Streptacidiphilus albus JL83: one gene and its partner. The protein of the gene in region 1 interacts with the protein of each later gene in a pairwise test. Links are inferred from orthologs where the notes say so. Each region holds a gene or a part of one and is shown on either strand. Other genes may lie near its edges.

Region 1 (9,946 bases):
GCACGGCCCGCGAGGAGCCGCTGGACATCGACAAGGTCCGCGCCGCCTTCTCCGGCGTCAGTTCGCCCGGCCGGCTTGAGGTGATCCGGCGCAGCCCCACCATCGTGCTGGACGCCGCCCACAACCCGGCCGGGGCGCGGGTCACCGCCGAGGCGATCGGGGAGTCCTTCGGCTTCACCCGGCTGATCGGGGTCATCAGCACCAGCGGAGACAAGGACTCGGCGGGGTTGCTGGAGGCGCTGGAGCCGGTCCTGACCGAGGTCGTCATCACCCAGAACTCGACCCAGCGCGCCACCTCGGTGGACGCCCTGGCCGAGACCGCCGTCGAGATCTTCGGCGCGGACCGGGTGCAGGTCGAGCCCCGGCTGGACGACGCCATCGAGGCGGCGGTCACCCTGGCCGAGGAGGTGGGCGAGCTCGGCGGCTCGGGCGTGCTCGTCACCGGCTCCATCATCACCGTCGGCGAGGCCCGTATCCTGCTCGGGCCGCGCTGAGGCACGACCCCCGCTTTCCCGAGTTCCTGCGTTCCGAGTCACCCGCCCGAGAGGCCCCTGCTGTGCGTACCCTCTGCTCCTCCACCCTGATCGCCGAGGCAATGGTGGTGGGCTTCGCCGCCCTGGTGGCGATGCACCTCTCCTCCGTCTCCCACGGCACCCTCTGGGCGGTGTGCGGGGCGGCGATGGCGCTCTGCGTCCTGCTCTGCGGGATGATCACGCGCCCGGGTGCGGTGGCCGTCGGGTGGGTGCTCCAGGTCGCGCTGATCGCCAGCGGCGCGGTGGTCGGGATGATGTACGCACTGGGCGTGATCTTCGCCGCGCTGTGGTGGGCCTCGGTGCACTACGGGCGGAAGATCGACGTGATCAAGGCGGCCCGGGCCGCCGCGGTCTGAGCGGACGTCCGGCCGGGCCCCGGTACGGCCATCGGGGTGTCCGGCCGGACTTCTCACCTGACTTTTGTACCGGGGCCTTGACGGGCCTCCGGCCGCACAGCTGACCGGCTGACGTCCCGGTATTCGCTCCGGGTAGGCTCGGCACCGATCATCACCGCTGTCGCCACCCGGCAGCGCCGTCGCCACCAGAACCTCGGAGCGCCCCATGTCGCAGCGCAGCCTCGTCCTCCTGAAGCCCGACGCCGTCCGGCGCGGACTGGTCGGCGAGATCGTCTCCCGGATCGAACGCAAGGCCGGTTGGACCCTGGCCGCCATGGAGCTGCGCACGCTGGACGCGGCGACGCTGGAGCAGCACTACGCCGAGCACCTCGGCAAGCCGTTCTACGAGCCGCTGCTCACGTTCATGTCCTCCGGTCCGTCGGTGGCGCTGATCGTCGAGGGCGAGAGCGTGATCGAGGGCATCCGGGCGCTGGCCGGCAAGACCAACCCGCTGGAGGCGGGCCCCGGCACGATCCGCGGCGACTTCGCCACCATCACCCGGGAGAACCTGATCCACGCCTCCGACTCCGAGGCCTCCGCCGAGCGCGAGATCAAGATCTTCTTCCCGGCCCACGCCTGATCCTTCCGAGTCTTCGAGGTCGGCCGACAGCGGACCGGACGCAGCTGACGGTGCGTCCGGTCCGCTCGGCCGTATGGCCGTCACCCACCTGTCCGAGTGGGGGCACAGGAGTTGTCAGGCAATCGGAAGTAATGATTCCGTGGAACCTGGCAGCCGACACAGGCGTCCCAATAGTGAAAAATCTGATCGTCTGCCTGAATACTGGACACAAGTCCACGGTCACCCTGTGTGCCTCCATGGCTACCATGGAGCTACTCGGCAACGGTGGCTGACGGTCTGCCATCGCGAGCCCGCAGCCGCCCCCACCCTCGAACCTCGGGAAGGCCCCCCAAGCCCATGGCGAACAACAGCATGTCGTTCATCGGTCGTGACATGGCTGTCGACCTCGGCACCGCCAACACGCTCGTGTACGTCAGGGGCCGCGGGATCGTCCTCAACGAACCGTCAGTGGTCGCTGTCAACACCAACACCGGCGGCATCCTCGCCGTCGGCTCCGAGGCGAAGAAGATGATCGGGCGCACGCCCGGCAACATCGTCGCCATCCGCCCGCTCAAGGACGGCGTGATCGCCGACTTCGAGATCACCGAGCGGATGCTCCGCTACTTCATCCTGAAGATCCACCGCCGGCGCTACCTGGCCCGCCCCCGGGTCGTGGTCTGCGTGCCCAGCGGCATCACCGGGGTGGAACGACGCGCCGTCATCGAGGCGTCCCGGCAGGCCGGGGCGCGCCAGGTGCACATCATCGAGGAGCCGATGGCCGCCGCGATCGGCGCGGGCCTCCCGGTGCACGAGCCCACCGGCAACATGGTGGTCGACATCGGCGGCGGCACCACCGAGGTCGCCGTGATCTCGCTCGGCGGCATCGTCACCGCGCAGTCCATCCGGGTGGCCGGCGACGAGCTCGACAACGCCGTCATCCAGCACATCAAGAAGGAGTACTCGCTGCTGCTCGGCGAGCGCTCCGCCGAACAGATCAAGATGACCATCGGCTCCGCCTTCCCGATCGACGGGGACAAGGAGGAGCACAGCGAGATCCGTGGCCGCGACCTGGTCAGCGGCCTGCCGAAGACCGTGGTGATCTCCGCCGCCGAGGTCCGCCAGGCGATCGAGGAGCCGGTCAACGCCATCGTCGACGCGGTGAAGACGACCCTCGACCAGTGCCCCCCGGAGCTCGCGGGCGACGTCATGGACCGGGGCATCGTGCTCACCGGGGGCGGCGCGCTGCTGCGCGGCCTCGACGAACGGCTGCGCCGGGAGACCGGCATGCCGGTCCACATCGCCGAGAACCCGCTCGACTCGGTCGCCCTGGGCGCCGGCAAGTGCGTCGAGGAGTTCGAGGCGCTGCAGCAGGTGCTGGACTCCCAGCCGCGTCGCTGAGCCCCCGCTGATTGACGCACCATCAGTATCCTGACAGGTCCCGGGAACCACAGCTCCCGGGAGCTCCGCACCTCTTGAAGGGCCCCGCCGAGGACCGTGAGGGACACACGAGAAAGTCGGCTCCTGCTCGTCCTGCTGGTCGCCGTCGCGTTCGCACTGATCACCGTCGACATCCGAGGCGGCGACCACTCGCCCCTGAACGGGGCCCGGGACACGGCCGCCTCCGTCCTCGGCCCGGTCGAGACCGGGGTCGCCGGGGCGGTCCAGCCGGTCTCCGACGCCTTCCGCTCGCTGCGCGAGTCCGGGACCAGCGGCGACCGCATCCGCGCACTGGAGCAGCAGAACGCCCGGCTGAAGCAGCAGGTCTCCAGCTCGGACCTGGTCCAGAGCCGCTCCGCCGAGCTGACCAAGCTGCTCGGCGTGGCCGGGGCGGGCCAGTACACCATCAAGGCCGCCCAGGTCGTCGCGATCGGGGCGGCCCAGGGCTTCTCCTGGACCGTCACCATCGACATCGGCAGCAATGACGGCATCAGCCGCGACATGACCGTCATCAACGGCGACGGCCTGGTGGGCCGGGTCACCACGGTCAGCCCGGAGACCTCGACGGTGCTGCTGGCCAGCGACCCGGACTTCGGCGTCGGCACCCGGATGGAGGGCAGCGGCGAGATCGGTTTCGCGACCGGTCAGGGCAACGGCCCGATGCGGGTCGAACTGCTGAACGGACAGGCGCGGGTCAGGACCGGCGACCGGCTGGTGACCTTCGGCTCGCAGAACGACCGCCCGTTCGTGCCCGGGGTGCCGGTCGGCACCGTGGTCCGGGTCGAGAACACCCCGGGCCAGCTGACCCGGACCGTGCTGGTCCAGCCCTTCGTCAGCTTCACCACGCTCGACCTGGTCGGCGTGGTCGTCCAGCCGCCCGCGACCGACCCCCGCTACGCCGTGCTGCCGGCGAAGCCGGCCACCGGCCACTGACGGCCGTGCTGCTGACGTGGCGTCACTGTGACGGTCCGTCGGACGGACGGCGTGTCAGCGACGCGGGGCCGCCGCCGTGCGGTACCGCTGTACTGATGGCCCGGCCCATCACCGAAACGCCGCACTGAGACAACGCGGTACCGACAGAGCTGAGAAAGGCCGACCGGCATGTGGCTGCACCGCATCCTGCTCTCCGCGGTCCTGATCGTGGTGGCGCTGGTCGTCCAGGTCAGCGTCCTCGCCCGGCTGGGCCTGCCCGGCGCCGTGCCGGACCTGATGCTGCTCGTGGTGATAGGGCTGGCACTGGTCTACGGCCCCGTCGGCGGCTGCCTGGTCGGCTTCGCCGCCGGGCTGCTGGCCGACCTGGCCCCGCCGTCCGACCACGCGGTCGGCAGCTACGCGCTGGTGCTCTGCGTGCTCGGCTACGCGGCCGGGCTGATCCGCCCGCCGGGCGGGCACATCCGTTCGGTGGGGCTGCCGCTGCTGGTGGTCGCTGCGGCGGCGATCACCGCGACGCTGCTCTACGCCGCCGTCGGCGCGATGGTCGGCGACACCGCCGCCCGGCACGTCGGGATGCCCGGCCTGCTGGTCACCGCCGTGGTCTACGACGTGCTGCTGGCGCCGTTCGTGGTGCCGGGCGTGATGGCGCTGGCCCGGCGCTCGGTCGACGACCTGGCCGGCCACGGCGGCACCGTCTTCGGCGCCGGCATGCGGCGGACCACCCGCGGCCGCTCCGGGCTCGACCGCCGGGGCTCCTTCTTCGGCACCGGCGGCGACCGCACCAGCGGCGCGGCGGGCCTCGGCACGGTGCCCGGCTTCGGCGACGGCGGCCGGCGCGCGGGCCGCGACGGCGGCCGGATCATGCGCACCGACGAGAGCGACTGGAACAGCCGCGTGAGCGGCGTCGACGACTGAGCCGGGCCGCCCTCGGGCGCACGGCCACCGGCATTTCGCACGACCGGCATTTCGCACGACCGGCATTTCGCACGACCGGCATTTCGCACCACTGGCATTTCGTACCACCGGCATCCGTACCACCAGGGCGGGAAGCGAGACCCATGAACCACACCCCGGAGACCGGGGGGCGCAGCAGCCGGGTGACCGGACGCCTGCTGATCCTCCAGGTCATCGTCCTGTCCCTGCTGGCGACCCTCGGCGGGAGGCTCTGGTTCCTGCAGATCCGCAACGGCCAGCAGTACTCGCAGGAGGCAGTCTCCAACCACATCCGGCCGGTGCTGGTCCCGGCCGTGCGCGGCGAGATCCTGGACGCCAACGGCATGCCGCTGGCGGACAACTCCACCCAGCTGGTGGTCTCCGTCAGCCGCACCGCGCTGCTCCAGCAGCAGGACGGCGGCAAGGCCGTGCTCGGCCGGCTGGCCCAGGTGCTGGGGATGAGCCCGACCGAGGTCCACGACAAGGTCCGGCTGTGCGACGCGGTCACCCCGCAGCCCTGCTGGAACGGTTCGCCCTACCAGCCGATCCCGGTCACCGAGCAGGCCACCGCCCAGCAGGCGATGCAGATCATGGAGCGCCGCGAGGACTTCCCCGGTGTCACCGCCGACCCCACGGCGGTCCGGCAGTACCCCGGTCCGGCCGGGGCCAACGCCGCCCAGCTGCTCGGCTACCTGTCGCCGGTCACCCAGGACGAGATCAACGCCGCCACCAACGCCGAGGGCAAGTCCGCCTACGCGGCCTCCGACCAGGTCGGCCGGGCCGGCCTGGAGTCCGTCTACGACACCCAGCTGCGCGGCCAGCCGGGCGTGGACAACCTGGAGGTCGACAACCTGGGCCGGGTGATCGGCAGTGCCGGGCAGAGCGCGGCGTCCCCCGGCAACGACATCGTGACCAGCATCGACGCCCGGATCCAGGGCATCGCCGAGCAGCAGCTGCAGCAGGCGCTGGTGACGCTGCGGAAGACCTGGGACACCGTCACCAAGGAGAACTTCAAGGCGGACTCCGGCGCGGTGATCGTGATGGACGTCCACACCGGGCGGGTGATCGCCATGGCCAGCGCGCCCACCTACAACCCGAACATCTGGACCGGCGGCATCTCGGAGAAGGACTACGCCGCGCTGACCAACGCGAACTCCGACTTCCCGCTGCTGAACCGGGCCATACAGGGTCAGAGCGCGCCCGGCTCGACCTTCAAGGTGGTCAGCACCTCAGGGGCGATCAACGCGGGCTACACCTACAGCGACACCTTCCCCTGCACCTCCTCGATGATGATCGGCGGCCGGGAGTTCAAGAACTTCGAGGGTGAGAACTTCGGCATGATCAACCTGTCGAAGGCGCTGGAGGTCTCCTGCGACACCGTCTTCTACAACATCGCCTACCAGCAGTGGATGAAGGACGGCGGAACCAGGCCGACCCACCCGGCCGACTGGCTCTACAAGGCCGCGCACCAGTTCGGCCTCGGCCAGGCCACCGGGATCGACCTGCCCGCCGAGGTCGCCGGCCGGGTGCCGGACCGGGCCTGGCACGACGCCTACTACGCCGAGATGAAGAACACCTGGTGCCAGCAGGCGGCCTCCGGGAAGAACGACTACCTGACCCAGATCGCCCGCGAGGACTGCACCGACTTCGCCACCCTGCGCGCCGGTGACGAGGTCAACTACGCCATCGGCCAGGGCGACACCCTGGTCACCCCGATCCAGATGGCCCGGATCTACTCGGCCCTGGCCAACGGCGGCACGCTGTACAAACCGGAGATCGCCAAGGCCGTGGTCACCCCGACCGGCAAGCTGGTGCAGAACATCGCCCCGGTGGTGCAGGGCAGGCTCCCGGACACCCAGCGCACCCTCCAGTACATCGACGCCGCCACCGCCGGCGTGGTCACCGAGGGCACCGCGGCCTGGAAGTTCGCGGGCTGGCCGCAGGACAAGATCCAGCTGCACGCCAAGACCGGTACCGCCGAGGTCGTCGGCAAGCAGACCACCTCCTGGTTCGACACCTACACCAAGGACTACGCCGTGGTGATGACCATCTCCCAGGGCGGCACCGGCTCCGGCGGCGCGGGACCGGCCGTCCGCAACATCTACAACGCGCTCTACGGCATCCAGGCCGACAACAGCATCGACCCGAAGAAGGCGCTGCTGCCGACCCCGCAGACGGCGCTGCCGACCTTCGCCCCCTCCGGCATCGTCGAGCAGGCCACCGCGCTCCAGCAGAACGACCTCCGGGCGGCGGCGGTGCAGCAGGCCGAGGCGAGCGTCCCGGCGGTGACGGTCTCCGCGCCCGGTTCCAGCCTGCCGTTCGCGGCGGGTCCCGGCCCGCTCTTCGCCCTGGCCCCGGAGCGGAGGGAGGGCGCATGACCGGCCTCGGCGGACTGACGACCAGCTACCGCAGCCCCCGCTACACCCCGCAGCGCGGGCTGCTCGGCCGGCTGACGGCCAAGGGCTCGGCGCTGCGGCGGCTGGACTGGCCGCTGGTGCTGGCCGCGCTGGCGCTCTCCGGCATCGGCTCGCTGCTGGTCTGGTCGGCGACCCGCGCCCGCAGCGACATCAACCACGGCGATCCGCAGTTCTTCCTGGTCCGGCACCTGATGAACACGGCGATCGGGATCGGCCTGTGCGCGGCCGTGGTGCTGCTCGGGCACCACCGGCTGCGCACCGCCGTGCCGTTCCTCTACGCCCTGGCGCTGGTCGGGGTGCTGGCGGTGCTCAGCCCGCTGGGCTCGACCGTCAACGGCGCGCACTCCTGGATCGTGCTGGGCGGCGGTTTCTCGGTCCAGCCCTCCGAGTTCTGCAAGATCGCGATCATTCTCGGCATGGCCACCCTGCTGTCGGCCCGGGTGGACGCGGGGGAGGACCGGTTTCCGCGCGGCGGGGCGATCATCCAGTCGCTGCTGCTGGCCGGGCTGCCGATCGGGGTCATCCTGCTGATGCCGGACCTCGGCTCGACCATGGTGATGGTGGTGATCATCCTCGGCCTGCTGCTGGCCTCCGGGGCCTCCACCCGCTGGCTGCTCGGCCTGGTCGCGGGCGGGGGCCTCGGCGCCTTCGCGGTGGTCCGGCTGCACCTGCTGAAGCAGTACCAGATCGCCCGCTTCGCGGCCTTCGCCGACCCCGGCCTCGACCCCTCCGGTGTCGGCTACAACACCGCCCAGGCCCGGATCGCCATCGGCTCCGGCGGGCTGACCGGCAGCGGGCTCTTCCACGGCACCCAGACCACCGGGCAGTTCGTGCCGGAGCAGCAGACCGACTTCGTCTTCACCGTCGCCGGGGAGGAGCTGGGCTTCGTCGGCGCCGGGCTGATCATCGTGCTGCTCGGCGTGGTGCTCTGGCGGGCCTGCCGGATCGCCCGGCAGGCGGACGACCTCTACAGCACCCTGGTCGCGGCCGGCGTGGTCGCCTGGTTCGGCTTCCAGGGCTTCGAGAACATCGGCATGACCCTGGGCATCATGCCGGTGGCCGGCATCCCGCTGCCCTTCGTCAGCTACGGGGGCTCTTCCATGTTCGCGATCTGGACCGGGATCGGACTGCTCCAGTCGGTCCGGATGCAGCGCTCGCCGATGGGCGGCTGAGACCGCCCGGCCACCGGCCGGATCGCCGGGCGGCCCGGCGGACCCCCGCGCCGCGTTATCCTGAGTGGTCACCCCTGTGTCCACACGAAAGTCCTCCTCTATGTCTGTCGAGTCGGTCTTCCCGCGCCTGGAGGCCCTCCTCCCGCACGTCCAGAAGCCGATCCAGTACGTCGGTGGCGAGCTCAACTCCACGGTCAAGGACTGGGACGCCTGTGACGTCCGCTGGGCGCTGATGTACCCCGACGCCTACGAGGTCGGCCTGCCCAACCAGGGCGTCATGATCCTCTACGAGGTGCTGAACGAGCGCGAGGGCGTGCTGGCCGAGCGCACCTACAGCGTCTGGCCCGACCTGGAGGCCCTGATGCGCGAGCACCGGGTGCCCCAGTTCACCGTGGACGCGCACCGCCCGGTGAAGGCCTTCGACGTCTTCGGCCTCAGCTTCTCGACCGAGCTGGGCTACACCAACATGCTCACCGCGCTGGACCTGGCCGGCATCCCGCTGCTGGCCGAGGACCGGACCGTGGACGACCCGATCGTGCTGGCCGGCGGCCATGCGGCGTTCAACCCGGAGCCGATCGCGGACTTCCTGGACGCCGCCGTCATCGGCGACGGCGAGCAGGCCGTGCTGGACATGACCGAGGTCATCCGGGCCTGGAAGGCCGAGGGCCGCCCCGGGGCGGACGGCCGCAGCCCGCGCGACGAACTGCTGTTCCGGCTGGCCCGGACCGGCGGGGTGTACGTGCCCCGGTTCTACGACGTCGAGTACCTGCCGGACGGCCGGATCGGCCGGATGGTGCCGACCATCTCCGGCGTGCCGTGGCGGGTGTCCAAGCACACCGTGATGGACCTCGACGAGTGGCCCTACCCCAAGCAGCCCCTGGTCCCGCTGGCCGAGACGGTGCACGAGCGGATGTCCGTGGAGATCTTCCGCGGCTGCACCCGCGGCTGCCGCTTCTGCCAGGCCGGCATGATCACGCGCCCGGTGCGGGAGCGAAGCATCACCGGCATCGGCGAGATGGTCGACCGCGGCCTCAAGGCCACCGGCTTCGAGGAGGTCGGCCTGCTGTCGCTGTCCTCCGCCGACCACACCGAGATCGCGGACATCGCCAAGGGCCTCGCCGACCGCTACGAGGCGGACAAGGTCGGCCTGTCGCTGCCGTCCACCCGGGTCGACGCGTTCAACATCGACCTGGCCAACGAGCTCACCCGCAACGGCCGCCGCTCCGGTCTGACCTTCGCCCCCGAGGGCGGCAGCGAGCGGATCCGCAAGGTGATCAACAAGATGGTGTCCGAGGAGGACCTCATCCGCACCGTCGCCGCCGCCTACGGCAACGGCTGGCGCCAGGTGAAGCTGTACTTCATGGTCGGCCTCCCCACCGAGACCGACGAGGACGTGCTGCAGATCGCCGAGATGGCGAAGAACGTCATCCAGAAGGGCCGCGAGGTCAGCGGGCAGAACGACATCCGCTGCACCGTCTCCATCGGCGGCTTCGTGCCCAAGCCGCACACGCCCTTCCAGTGGGCCCCGCAGCTCGGCGTCGACGCGACCGACGACCGGTTGAAGAAG
Region 2 (10,001 bases), 3.2 Mb from region 1 along the record:
CGCCGACGACGGCCTGGTGGAGCAGGCCTTCGACGCCGCCGCGTCCGCGCTGGGCGTGGTCCGGGGCACCGAGCAGCACGAGCGGATGGTGCAGTACGTCCGCGACACCATGGGCGAGAGCAAGATCAGCGTCTTCCGTGAGCTGTTCGGCGAGGAGGACGCCGCCCAGCGCGCCAACGTCGCCTTCGAGGCCGCCTACCACGACCTGGTCGACCAGGGTCACTGCGCGGCGCTGCCCGGCGCCGAGGACACCATTCGCGAGCTGCGGAAGTCCGGCCTGACGGTGGTGCTGACCACCGGCTTCTCCGGTCCGACCCAGCAGCGGATCCTGGACGCGCTGGGCTGGCAGGGCCTGGCCGACCTGGTGCTCTGCCCGGCCGACGCGGGCGGCCGCGGCCGTCCGTACCCGGACCTGGCGCTGGCCGCGCTGCTGCGCACCCGCGCGGCGGACGACGTCCGCGAGCTGGCCGTGGTCGGCGACACCGCGTACGACATGCGCTGCGGCGCGAGCGCCGGGGCGGGCGTGGTCGCGGGCGTGCTCACCGGCGCGCACGACGCCGAGCGGCTGCGCGGCGGCGGGGCCACCCACGTCCTGGGCTCGGTGGCGGAGCTCCCGGCGCTGCTGAACGGCTGACGCGAAACGGAAGGCCCCTCCCGCTCGCGGGAGGGGCCTTCGGCGTCGGCTCAGATCAGGTCGACCAGGTCGGCGATCGAGTCCGCCACATTGGTCGGCCGGTAGGGGAAGCGCTCGACGTCGGCGGCCTGGGTCAGACCGGTGAGGACGAGGAAGGTCGTCATGCCGGCCTCCATGCCCGAGACGATGTCGGTGTCCATCCGGTCGCCGATCATGGCGCTGGTCTCGGAGTGGGCGCCGATGGCGTTGAGTCCGGCGCGCATCATCAGCGGGTTGGGCTTTCCGACGAAGTAGGGCTCCACACCGGTGGCCTTGGTGATGAGCGCCGCGACCGCCCCGGTGGCCGGCAGTGCGCCCTCGGCGGAGGGTCCGGTCTCGTCCGGGTTGGTGGCGATGAAGCGGGCCCCGGCGTTGATCAGCCGGACGGCCTTGGTCATGGCCTCGAAGGAGTAGGTCCGGGTCTCCCCGAGGATGACGAAGTCGGGGTCGGTGTCGGTGAGGATGTAGCCGACGTCGTGCAGGGCCGTGGTCAGGCCCGCCTCGCCGATGACATAGGCGGTGCCGCCGGGCCGCTGGTCGTCGAGGAACTTGGCGGTGGCCAGCGCGGAGGTCCAGATGTGCTCGACCGGGACGTCGAGTCCCATCCTGGCCAGCCGGGCGTGGAGGTCGCGCTGGGTGTACATCGAATTGTTGGTGAGCACCAGGAAGGGCTTCCCGGAGTCACGGAGTCGCTTCAGGAAGGCGTCGGCCCCGGGGATCGGCACGCCCTCGTGGATGAGGACTCCGTCCATGTCGGTGAGCCAGGACTCGATCGCCTTGCGCTCTGCCACGTTGGTGTCTCCTAGGTCTTGCGATGGTTCTGAACGATTTCCCTGCATCGCTCCGGACCGGACACCGGCGGCCGGCCGGGCACCACTGTCTGCCCCAGCACCGTCAGCCTAGTCGTCCGTGGCCACAAGCAGCAGTGTGCTGCTCCGGGCGCGGCGCCGCCCCGCCCCTCTGTTCGAGGGCGGGGCCGTTCGCATGAGCGGTTCACCCGGTTGGCCACGGCGGATTGCCGACTGGCGGATGTCGCGCCATCAAAAAGTGGCATCTCGTCATATTTTGGGCTGGTAAGGGTGAATGGCCGAGACCCACCTCGGCGGCCCCGGACCGAGAGGAGCCCTGCGTGTTCGGCAGGACTGACGGGCAGTTGTTTCCACCGATGGTTCCTCCGGAGCCGGGCCCCGGCGGCCCGGCCGCCGACCGCGTCGCCGACCGCGCTGTCGCCGGCCGCCGCGTCGCCGACCGCGCTGTCCGGCGCGGGACCGCCGTCCGGCTGGTCTGCGCCACGGCGGCCCTCTCCGCGCTGGCCCTCGGCTGCGGCGGCCAGGCCGCGGCGGCGGTCCCCGGCGCCGCGCTCTCCTCGGCGCGGGCCCCGCTCGCGGACGTCCGCCCGCAGACCGACGGCCCGCCGGACGTTCCGCCGCCGGTCGCACGGCACCGCCGGCACCTCCCGCGCCCCGCGGTCCGGCCGCAGACGGTCCCGCCGCAGGCCGCCCGCCAGCAGGCAGTCCGTCAGCAGGCCGTCCAGCAGCAGGCGGAGACCACCACCCTGGTCACCGCCGGTGTCAGCAACGGCCCGGAGCAGCCGACCGCCGTCCCCGTGGTCGACGTCATCACCGCCGCCCCCGGCGTCACCCACCCCGGCGGCAGCGTCGACCTGCGGACCTTCGCCGACTGCGTGACCGGCAGCATCGTCACCTCGCCCGCCTTCGGCAAGGGCGCGGTGCTCGGCCCGGCGGCGGACGGCGGACTGTTCGCCCAGGCCACCGTCGCCCAGGGGACGGCGCCCGGCACGTACACCCTCACCGAGAGCTGCCGGGGGCGGACCGTCGCCAGCGGCAGCCTCACCGTGGTCCGGCGCGGACCGCTGGCCGCCGGCGGCGGTTGGGGGGCGACCCGCGACGTCGTCGCCGACCTGGGCGGGGTCCGGACGCTGGTGCCGGCCCGCTCCGCGGCGGCCGAGTACGCCTCGCTGGCGCTCACCGGCGCGGCGGCCCTCGCCGGACTCGTCCTCACGGTCCGCCGGCGGCGTCCGGCGCGTCGTGGCTGAGCAGGCCGGGCAGGCGCTGCGCGGGCTGCTCCACCGGCTGCCCCGGCAGCTGCGCCGACGGCTCCGCGCCCGACTGCGCGGTCCGCTGCGGGGCCGGCTGCGCGGTCGGCCGCGCGGGCGGGCCCGGCCGCGCTCGCTGCGGCGGACCCTGGGGACCGCCTCCGGCACGCTGTCCGCGCTGCTGTGCGCGGTGGCCCTCGGCGGCGCGGCCCTGGGGGTGGCGCCCGCCCAGCGCCCCGGGGTGCAGTTCGGCGTCCTGGCCGGGACCAGCCTCGGCAGCGGCTCCGGCAGCGCCCCAGGGGCCCGGTCGGCGGCCGACGGCGCCCCGGTCTCCTCGGACTCGCTCGGCCGGGGCGCGGACCCGGCCGTCCCGGCGACCCGGGCGCCGCTGCCGCGCTCCACGCCGCTGCAGCTGATGATCCCGTCGATCGGCCTGTCCGCGCCGCTGCTCGGCCTCGGCACCGACAGCCGGGGCAACCCCGAGGTGCCGCCGTTCTCGCAGCCGAGGACGGCCGGCTGGATCCGCGACTCGGTCACCCCCGGCGAGGCCGGCACCGCCCTCCTGGTCGGGCACGTGGACACCCGCACCGGGCCCGCGGTGCTGTGGAACCTCTCGGCGGTGAAGCCCGGGGCGCTGGTCGAGGTCGCCCGGCTGGACGGCTCGACCGCCCGGTTCACGGTGGACCGGCTGCGGACCTATCCCAAGGACGGCTTCCCCGACGCCCTGGTCTACGGCGCCTCGGCCGACGCCCAGCTGCGGATCATCACCTGCGGCGGCGGCTACGACCGGGCGCGGCAGGAGTACAGCGGCAATGTGGTGCTGTTCGCGCATCTCACCGGCGCGGGTTGAGTGCGTCTGCGCGGGAGAGCTGCGTACCATGTACGCAGCTCTCCCGCGGGGAGCGCGGGAAGCGTACTGGGCAGCAGCGCGGTGGGCGCGGGCCGAGCAAAGGGGCAGTGGTGGCGGCAGAGCAGTCCACGGGGCGGTCGTCGACACGGCTCCCGGTGTGGGCCAGGCCCCGGGTGGCCGGGCGGGGGCCGCAGCCCTCGCTCAGCGTCGGCGCGATCGTCGCGGCGGCCGTCGTCGTCGCCGACGCGGAGGGCGTGGAGGCGGTCTCCATGCGCCGGGTGGCCGGGGAGCTGGGCGTCGGCACCATGTCGCTCTACCGCTACGTCGAGACCAAGGACGACCTGCTCGACCTGATGACCGACGAGGTCTACGGCGAGGAGTCGCCGCTGCCCGAGGACGCCGGGGACACCGTCGGCCGGGGCGGCTGGCGGGCGGAGCTGTTCGGCTTCGCGGTCCGGTACCGGGCGCTGATGCTCCGCCACCCCTGGGTGCTGTCGGTGGGCGTGAGCCGGCCGCCGCTCGGTCCGCAGGTGCTGCGCCGCACCGAGCGGATGCTCGGCATCATGGGCGGCCTGGGCCTCCCCGTCCAGGCGGTCTCGGAGCTGACCGGGACGGTCGTGGCCTATGTCCGCGGCGTGGTGCTGGTCGAGATCGGCGAGGCGGAGCTGGTCCGCCGCACCGGGCAGACCGAGGACGACTACCGGGGCCTGGTCGGCCCCTACTTCGAGCAGGTGCTGGCCTCCGGCGAGTTCCCGCTGCTGGCCCGCTTCGTGGTGGAGGCCGACGAGCACCCCGACCCGGACCGGGTGTTCCGCGACGGGCTCGAACGGGTGCTGGACGGCGTCGCGGCGGGGGTGGCCCGGGAGCTCCGGCGCGACTGAGGGCGGAGACCGGGAGCGGGGAGCGGGGCGGCGGACTGTCGGTGGCACCGGATACCGTGCTGTGCAGTTCGGTCCGGTCCCTGCTGGAGGTCGCTCGCATGTCTACCACCCCCTCTTCGCTCGACGAGTTCGTCCTGCCCGAGTCCTGGCGCGAGGTGCTCGCGGGGGAGACGGCCAAGCCGTACTTCGCGGAGCTGGCCGGGTTCGTCGCCGCCGAGCGTGCCGAGGGTCAGGTCTTCCCGCCGAGCGGCGAGGTCTTCTCCGCCCTCAGCTCCACCCCCTACGGCCAGGTCAAGGTGCTGCTGCTGGGCCAGGACCCGTACCACGGCGAGGGCCAGGCCCACGGGATGTGCTTCTCGGTGAAGCGCGGCGTGAAGGTCCCGCCCTCGCTCCGGAACATCTACAAGGAGCTCGGCACCGACGTCGGCGTCACCGCGCCCGACCACGGCAACCTCCAGGCCTGGGCCGACCAGGGCGTGCTGCTGCTCAACGCGGTGCTGACGGTCCGGGCGCACGAGGCCAACTCCCACAAGGACAAGGGCTGGGAGACCTTCACCGACGCGGTGATCCGGGCGGTCGGCGAGCAGCCCGACCCGGTGGTGTTCGTGCTGTGGGGCGCCTACGCCAAGAAGAAGCTGCGGCTGATCGACACCTCGCGGCACATCGTGGTCCAGGGCGGGCACCCCTCGCCGCTCTCGGTCAAGCACTTCATCGGCACCCGCCCGTTCTCGCAGATCGACAAGGCCCTCGCCGACCTCGGCCGCACCCCGATCGACTGGAGCCTCCCGGAGTAGCCGCCCCGCCGGGCGGCCCGCCGGGGCGCCCGGCCTCAGCCGGCGAGCGTGGCGCCTTCCAGGTCGGAGCCGGCGTCCGGGCCGGTGACGGCCTCCAGGGCCGGTGCGCCGGCCGGGGACGGGACCGAGGCGGTCACCACCACGCTCGCCCCGTGCTCCAGCGAGGCGACCACCACGCCGTTCGGGCCCGAGGCCTCGGTGGCCTCCGCCACCGCCGCCGCCTCCCGGGCCAGCTGCGCCTCACGGGTGGCCCGGCGCTGCCGCTGCACCATCCGCGCGATCACCACGCTGACGACCGTGGCCGCCAGGCAGGACACCCCGAAGCTCAGCAGCCCGGTCTTGAAGGTGTGGGCGTTCAGGTAGCCGAGGCCGACGATGTAGGTCGCCCACACCGTCGAGGACACCGCCGACCAGCGCAGGTAGTGGCGCGGCGGCCGGGTGCTGGTGCCCACCGTCAGGTCCAGCAGCGAACGGCCGCCGGAGACGAAGCGGAACAGCAGTATCGTCCGCACCCGCTTGCTCTCCAGCGCCTCCAGCACATGCGCTGCGGCGGTGGCCGCGGTGGGGCTCCTGCGGAGTCGGCGCTGGGCCCAGCCGGCCGCGCGCCGGGAGACCTTGAGCAGCGCCACGTCCGCGCTGAAGGAGGCCAGGGCCACGCACAGGCCGAGGATCAGCGGCGAGGTGTGGGTGCCCATGGTGGCGGCGATCACAGCCGTGCCGTCCGGGATCAGCGGCATGAAGGCGTCCCCGAACACGGAGAGGACGGCGACTATGGAGAGCCATGAGGAGCCGAACAGGGACGCAGCCGCGCTCATGGGGCTCCTTGCATGGTGTTGTCTCAACAGGTCAGGGTGTTCGTCGAGAAACAACGTGAACCCGAGCCATGGTCACACCCGCGCCCACTCTACCGGCAGTGGGGGCGGGGGGTTCTTACCGTGGCCATGAGCGGTGGCGCGGCAATCGTGCGACGGTCGAGCGGGCGGTCGGCGGAAGCGCCGGAACCGTTCGTTCCGTTGCTTTCTGTGACGTACTGTTCGCATTCCGTATGCCGAGGGGACGGGGGAATGCCCTAAGGAGTTTCTAGCGTCCTTCATGTGACTGCGACGACTGCACCTACGGCATCGACCCCACCGCAGCTTCCTCCACCCGGGCCGGCGCGGCGCCGGCGGCGTGCCCGGGCCACGCCGGTGCTGCGGCTCCGGATCCAGGCCGCCGCCGCGCTGGTCCTGGTGGCCGCGCTGCTGGTGGGCGCGCTCACCGCGTTCTCCCTCGCCCGCTCGGACCTGGACCGGCTGGCCTCGGTCTCCGAGCCCCGCGCCGTCGCCGCCGCCGACCTCTCCCAGGCGCTGGCGGACCAGGACGCCCAGCACGCCGACACCCTGGTCGTCGGTTACGCCTCGACGCCGCCGGCTCCGGGGCAGCAGCCGACGCTGGTGGCCGACGGCGTGCTCGCGGAGCTGACGGCCCAGGCCGACCGGCGCCGGATCAGCGCCGACCTCGCGGTCCTGGCCGCCTCCTACCCGGCCGGTTCGGCCGGCGACCGGACCGTGCAGGGGCTGCTGAACAGCCTCTCGCTCTACGACACCCTGAGCGGCACCTCGGAGTTCTCGGCCACCAGCCAGCAGGACCCGGTCGTCGGCCGCCCGCCGGAACTCGCGCTGGACTACTACGACCTGGCCGAGGGGCAGCTCCAGCAGACCACCCTGCCGCAGGCGGCGCAGCTGCTCGCGCAGGCGCAGCAGCAGGTCGCCGCCGACGGCGGCACCGCCCGGCGGGACGACCGGCTGGGGGCGCTGCTGCTGGGTCTGCTCGGGCTGGCGACGCTGGCCCTGCTGCTCCGCTGGCAGCGGGACCTGGCCCGACGGCACCGCCGGGTGCTCAACCCGGCCCTGCTGCTGGCGACCGCCTGCGTGCTGGCGGTGCTGCTGTCCGCCACGACGTCGCTGCTGGGCGCGGCCGACCAGGTCGCCACGGCGGTGGACCGGGGGTACGCGCCCTACACGGTCGCCGCCCTGGGCCAGGTCGAGGCGGCGAACGCGGAGGCCTCGGAGAGCCGCTGGCTGGTGGACGACGCCTACCGGGTGCCGCTGCAGCAGACCTACACCGGGCTGATGGACGACCTGGAGCGGCAGCTGGCGGGCCAGACCGGCGACCCGGCGGTGGCGCGGACCAGGACGGCCTATCTGGCGGCCGACGCCCGGCTGCGCCAGTACGCCGACGCCGGGCAGCTGGACCAGGCGTCCGTGCAGCTCACCGGGGTGACCCGGGGTGAGGTCGCGTTCGCCTCCTACGACTTCAGCACCCAGCTCGGCCGGCTGGCGCAGCAGGGGCTGCAGGTGGTGGACGTCCATCTGGCAGCCGCGGGCGGGGATCTCTCCGGCTGGGTGGTGCTGCCCTCGGCGCTGCTGGGGGCGGCACTGGTGCTGGTGCTGGTGGGGGTGAGGCCGCGACTGGCGGAGTTCGCCTGAGGCCGGGGCCGGACGGACCGCCCGCCGCTGCGGGGGGGGTTGCCCCCTCCGCCCTTATGCGTATAGCTTACGCAGTAGTGCGTAAGGCATACGCAGAAGCTTGCCGCGCGTCGGCAGACGAAGGGGGCACCGCCATGGACCAGGTCACCACCGGCAACCGCGCCGGACGGAGGGAGTGGCTCGGGCTCGCCGTGCTCGCCCTGCCGCTGCTGCTCGTCTCGATGGATGTGTCGGTGCTCTACTTCGCCGTCCCCTTCATCGGCCGGGCGCTCCACCCCAGCAGCACCCAGCAGCTGTGGATCCTCGACATGTACGGCTTCGTCCTGGCCGGACTGCTGATCACCATGGGGGCGCTCGGCGACCGGATCGGCCGCCGCCGGCTGCTGCTCATCGGCGCGGTCGCCTTCGGCGGGGCCTCGGTGCTCGCCGCCTACGCCACCGGCGCGGCGATGCTGATCGGCGCCCGCGCCCTGCTCGGACTGGGCGGGGCGACCCTGATGCCGAGCACCCTCGGCCTGCTCCGCGCCATGTTCCGGGACGACCGGCAGCGGGCCAGGGTGCTCACCGCCTGGACCGGCGCGATGACGGCCGGCATCGGCCTCGGACCGGTCGTCAGCGGCATCCTGCTGGAGCACTTCTGGTGGGGCTCGATCTTCCTGGTCAACCTTCCGGCGATGGCGCTGCTGCTGGTGCTCGGCCCGGTGCTGCTGCCCGAGTCGCGCACCCCGGCCGAGCGGCGCACCCACGGCTTCGACCTGCTCGGCTCGCTGCTCTCGCTCGGGGCCGTGCTGCCGGTGGTCTACGGCGTCAAGGAACTCGCCGGCAACGGCTTCGAGCCGCTGCCCGCCGTCGGCATTGTGCTGGGCCTGGCCGTCGGCGCGGTCTTCGTCCGCCGTCAGCTCGTCCACCCGGGCGCGCTGCTGGACATGTCGCTCTTCCGCCGCCGCGCCTTCAGTGCGCCGCTGATGGTCAACCTGCTGGCGATGGTGGCCATGGTCGGCATCTCGGTGTTCACCACCCAGTACCTGGAGTCCGTGCTCGGGCTGAGCCCGCTGGCCGGCGCGCTCTGGAGCCTGGCGCCGACCGTCGTCGTCGGCGGCTGCGCGCCGCTGGCGGCCGTGCTGGCCGCGCGGTTCCACGCCGCCTCGGTGATCGCCCTCGGCTTCCTGGTCGCCGCCGCCGGCTTCGCCGCGATGACCCTGGCCCAGGTGCACTCCGGGGTCTGGGTGATCCTGATCGGCGCCGGCCTGGAGGCCGGTGGGCTGGTGATGGTGATGTCGCTGATCACCGGCATGGTGCTGGGTGCGGCCCCGGAGGAGCGGGCCGGATCGGCGGCGGCCGTGCTGGAGTCGGCCACCGAGTTCGGCGGCGCGCTCGGCATGGCCCTCCTCGGCGCCCTCGGCACCGCGGTCTACCGGAGCGGGGTGCTCGGGGCGCTGCCGGCCGGACTGGCCCCGGCCGCCCGCACGGCGGCGGAGCAGACCATGGGCGGCGCCCAGGCGGTGGCCGCCGCCCTGCCGGGAGGGGTCGGGGACGAGGTGCTGGCCGCCGCCCGGCAGGCGTTCGTCCAGGGGCTGCACGCGGCGGCGATCGGCGGCGCGGTGCTGATGGTGGCCGCGGCGGCGCTGGCCGTGCTGCTGCTGCGCCGGGGCGCCGCGCCGACCCGCCTGTCCGTCCCGGCCGCCGCGCCGCGGGCCCCGGAGAGCGCTCACCGGGCGACGGTCGGCGGCTGATCCGGGCGGGGCGGACAACGCCCGGACCGCAGAAGGAACTTCGGACCGCCCGGGCACCCGCCCGGGCGGTCCGAGCACGTTCGCGGGACGTCATCGAATGTTCGCTCCGTAGTCACGGTGCAGCTGTCTGTGCGCGTTTCACTCTCAGGCGACAGGGTCGGGCCGTGACGCGCCGCCGAGGCCCGACCGCACCGCCGCAGGAACGCCCCGGCACCAACCTCCGTCCGTGCAGCACTCCCCTCCACGCAAGGGATGACCCCCCGCCATGGCCCGCATGCGCAGAAGCACCGCCCTGCTCGCCGCCGCGGTCGCACTCGCTGCCGTGGCCGGCTGTTCCACGTCGGCCGACCAGGCGAGCAGTGAGGCGCAGGCGCAGGCGGCGGCGGAGGCGGCCAGCGCCAACGGCAGCGTCAAGGCCACCATCAGCTTCATGGAGGACATGGCCGCTGGCGCCGGGAAGAGCACCCTCGCCAGGCTGACGGTCGAGTTCGAGCAGCAGAACCCCGGCATCACCGTCGACCTGGTGGAGGAGCCGGACGCGGCCTC

Evidence for each region.
Region 2: the proteins of ndk (region 1) and ung interact in binary tests that used the Escherichia coli proteins (3 or more experiments, as listed by UniProt). The link is inferred for Streptacidiphilus albus JL83 from one-to-one orthologs.

Annotation. Positions count from the first base shown.
Region 1 is NZ_JQML01000001.1:2,731,805-2,741,750, reverse strand. The notes cover bases 1-2,801. They hold ndk (nucleoside-diphosphate kinase), read left to right. Parts: upstream 1-1,094; coding sequence 1,095-1,508; downstream 1,509-2,801. Other genes in these bases: BS75_RS11890 (rod shape-determining protein), read left to right, coding at 1,860-2,801; BS75_RS11900 (DUF4233 domain-containing protein), read left to right, coding at 557-889; folC (bifunctional tetrahydrofolate synthase/dihydrofolate synthase), read left to right, coding at 1-494. In the rest of the region: more of BS75_RS11890, read left to right, coding at 2,802-2,885; rod shape-determining protein MreC, read left to right, coding at 2,982-3,857; rod shape-determining protein MreD, read left to right, coding at 4,026-4,772; mrdA (penicillin-binding protein 2), read left to right, coding at 4,916-7,168; rod shape-determining protein RodA, read left to right, coding at 7,165-8,379; BS75_RS11865 (TIGR03960 family B12-binding radical SAM protein), read left to right, coding at 8,480-9,946. UniProt on the Escherichia coli protein: Major role in the synthesis of nucleoside triphosphates other than ATP. The ATP gamma phosphate is transferred to the NDP beta phosphate via a ping-pong mechanism, using a phosphorylated active-site intermediate.
Region 2 is NZ_JQML01000001.1:5,897,008-5,907,008, forward strand. What follows is about bases 3,551-6,406. They hold ung (uracil-DNA glycosylase), read left to right. Parts: upstream 3,551-4,558; coding sequence 4,559-5,254; downstream 5,255-6,406. Other genes in these bases: BS75_RS25840 (class F sortase), read left to right, coding at 3,551-3,579; BS75_RS48520 (TetR/AcrR family transcriptional regulator), read left to right, coding at 3,690-4,460; BS75_RS25855 (DedA family protein), read right to left, coding at 5,290-6,069; BS75_RS25860 (hypothetical protein), read left to right, coding at 6,349-6,406. Also shown: BS75_RS25825 (phosphonatase-like hydrolase), read left to right, coding at 1-634; BS75_RS25830 (HAD-IIA family hydrolase), read right to left, coding at 685-1,464; BS75_RS44780 (hypothetical protein), read left to right, coding at 1,803-2,729; more of BS75_RS25840, read left to right, coding at 2,722-3,550; more of BS75_RS25860, read left to right, coding at 6,407-7,722; BS75_RS25865 (MFS transporter), read left to right, coding at 7,857-9,455; BS75_RS25870 (extracellular solute-binding protein), read left to right, coding at 9,730-10,001. UniProt on the Escherichia coli protein: Excises uracil residues from the DNA which can arise as a result of misincorporation of dUMP residues by DNA polymerase or due to deamination of cytosine.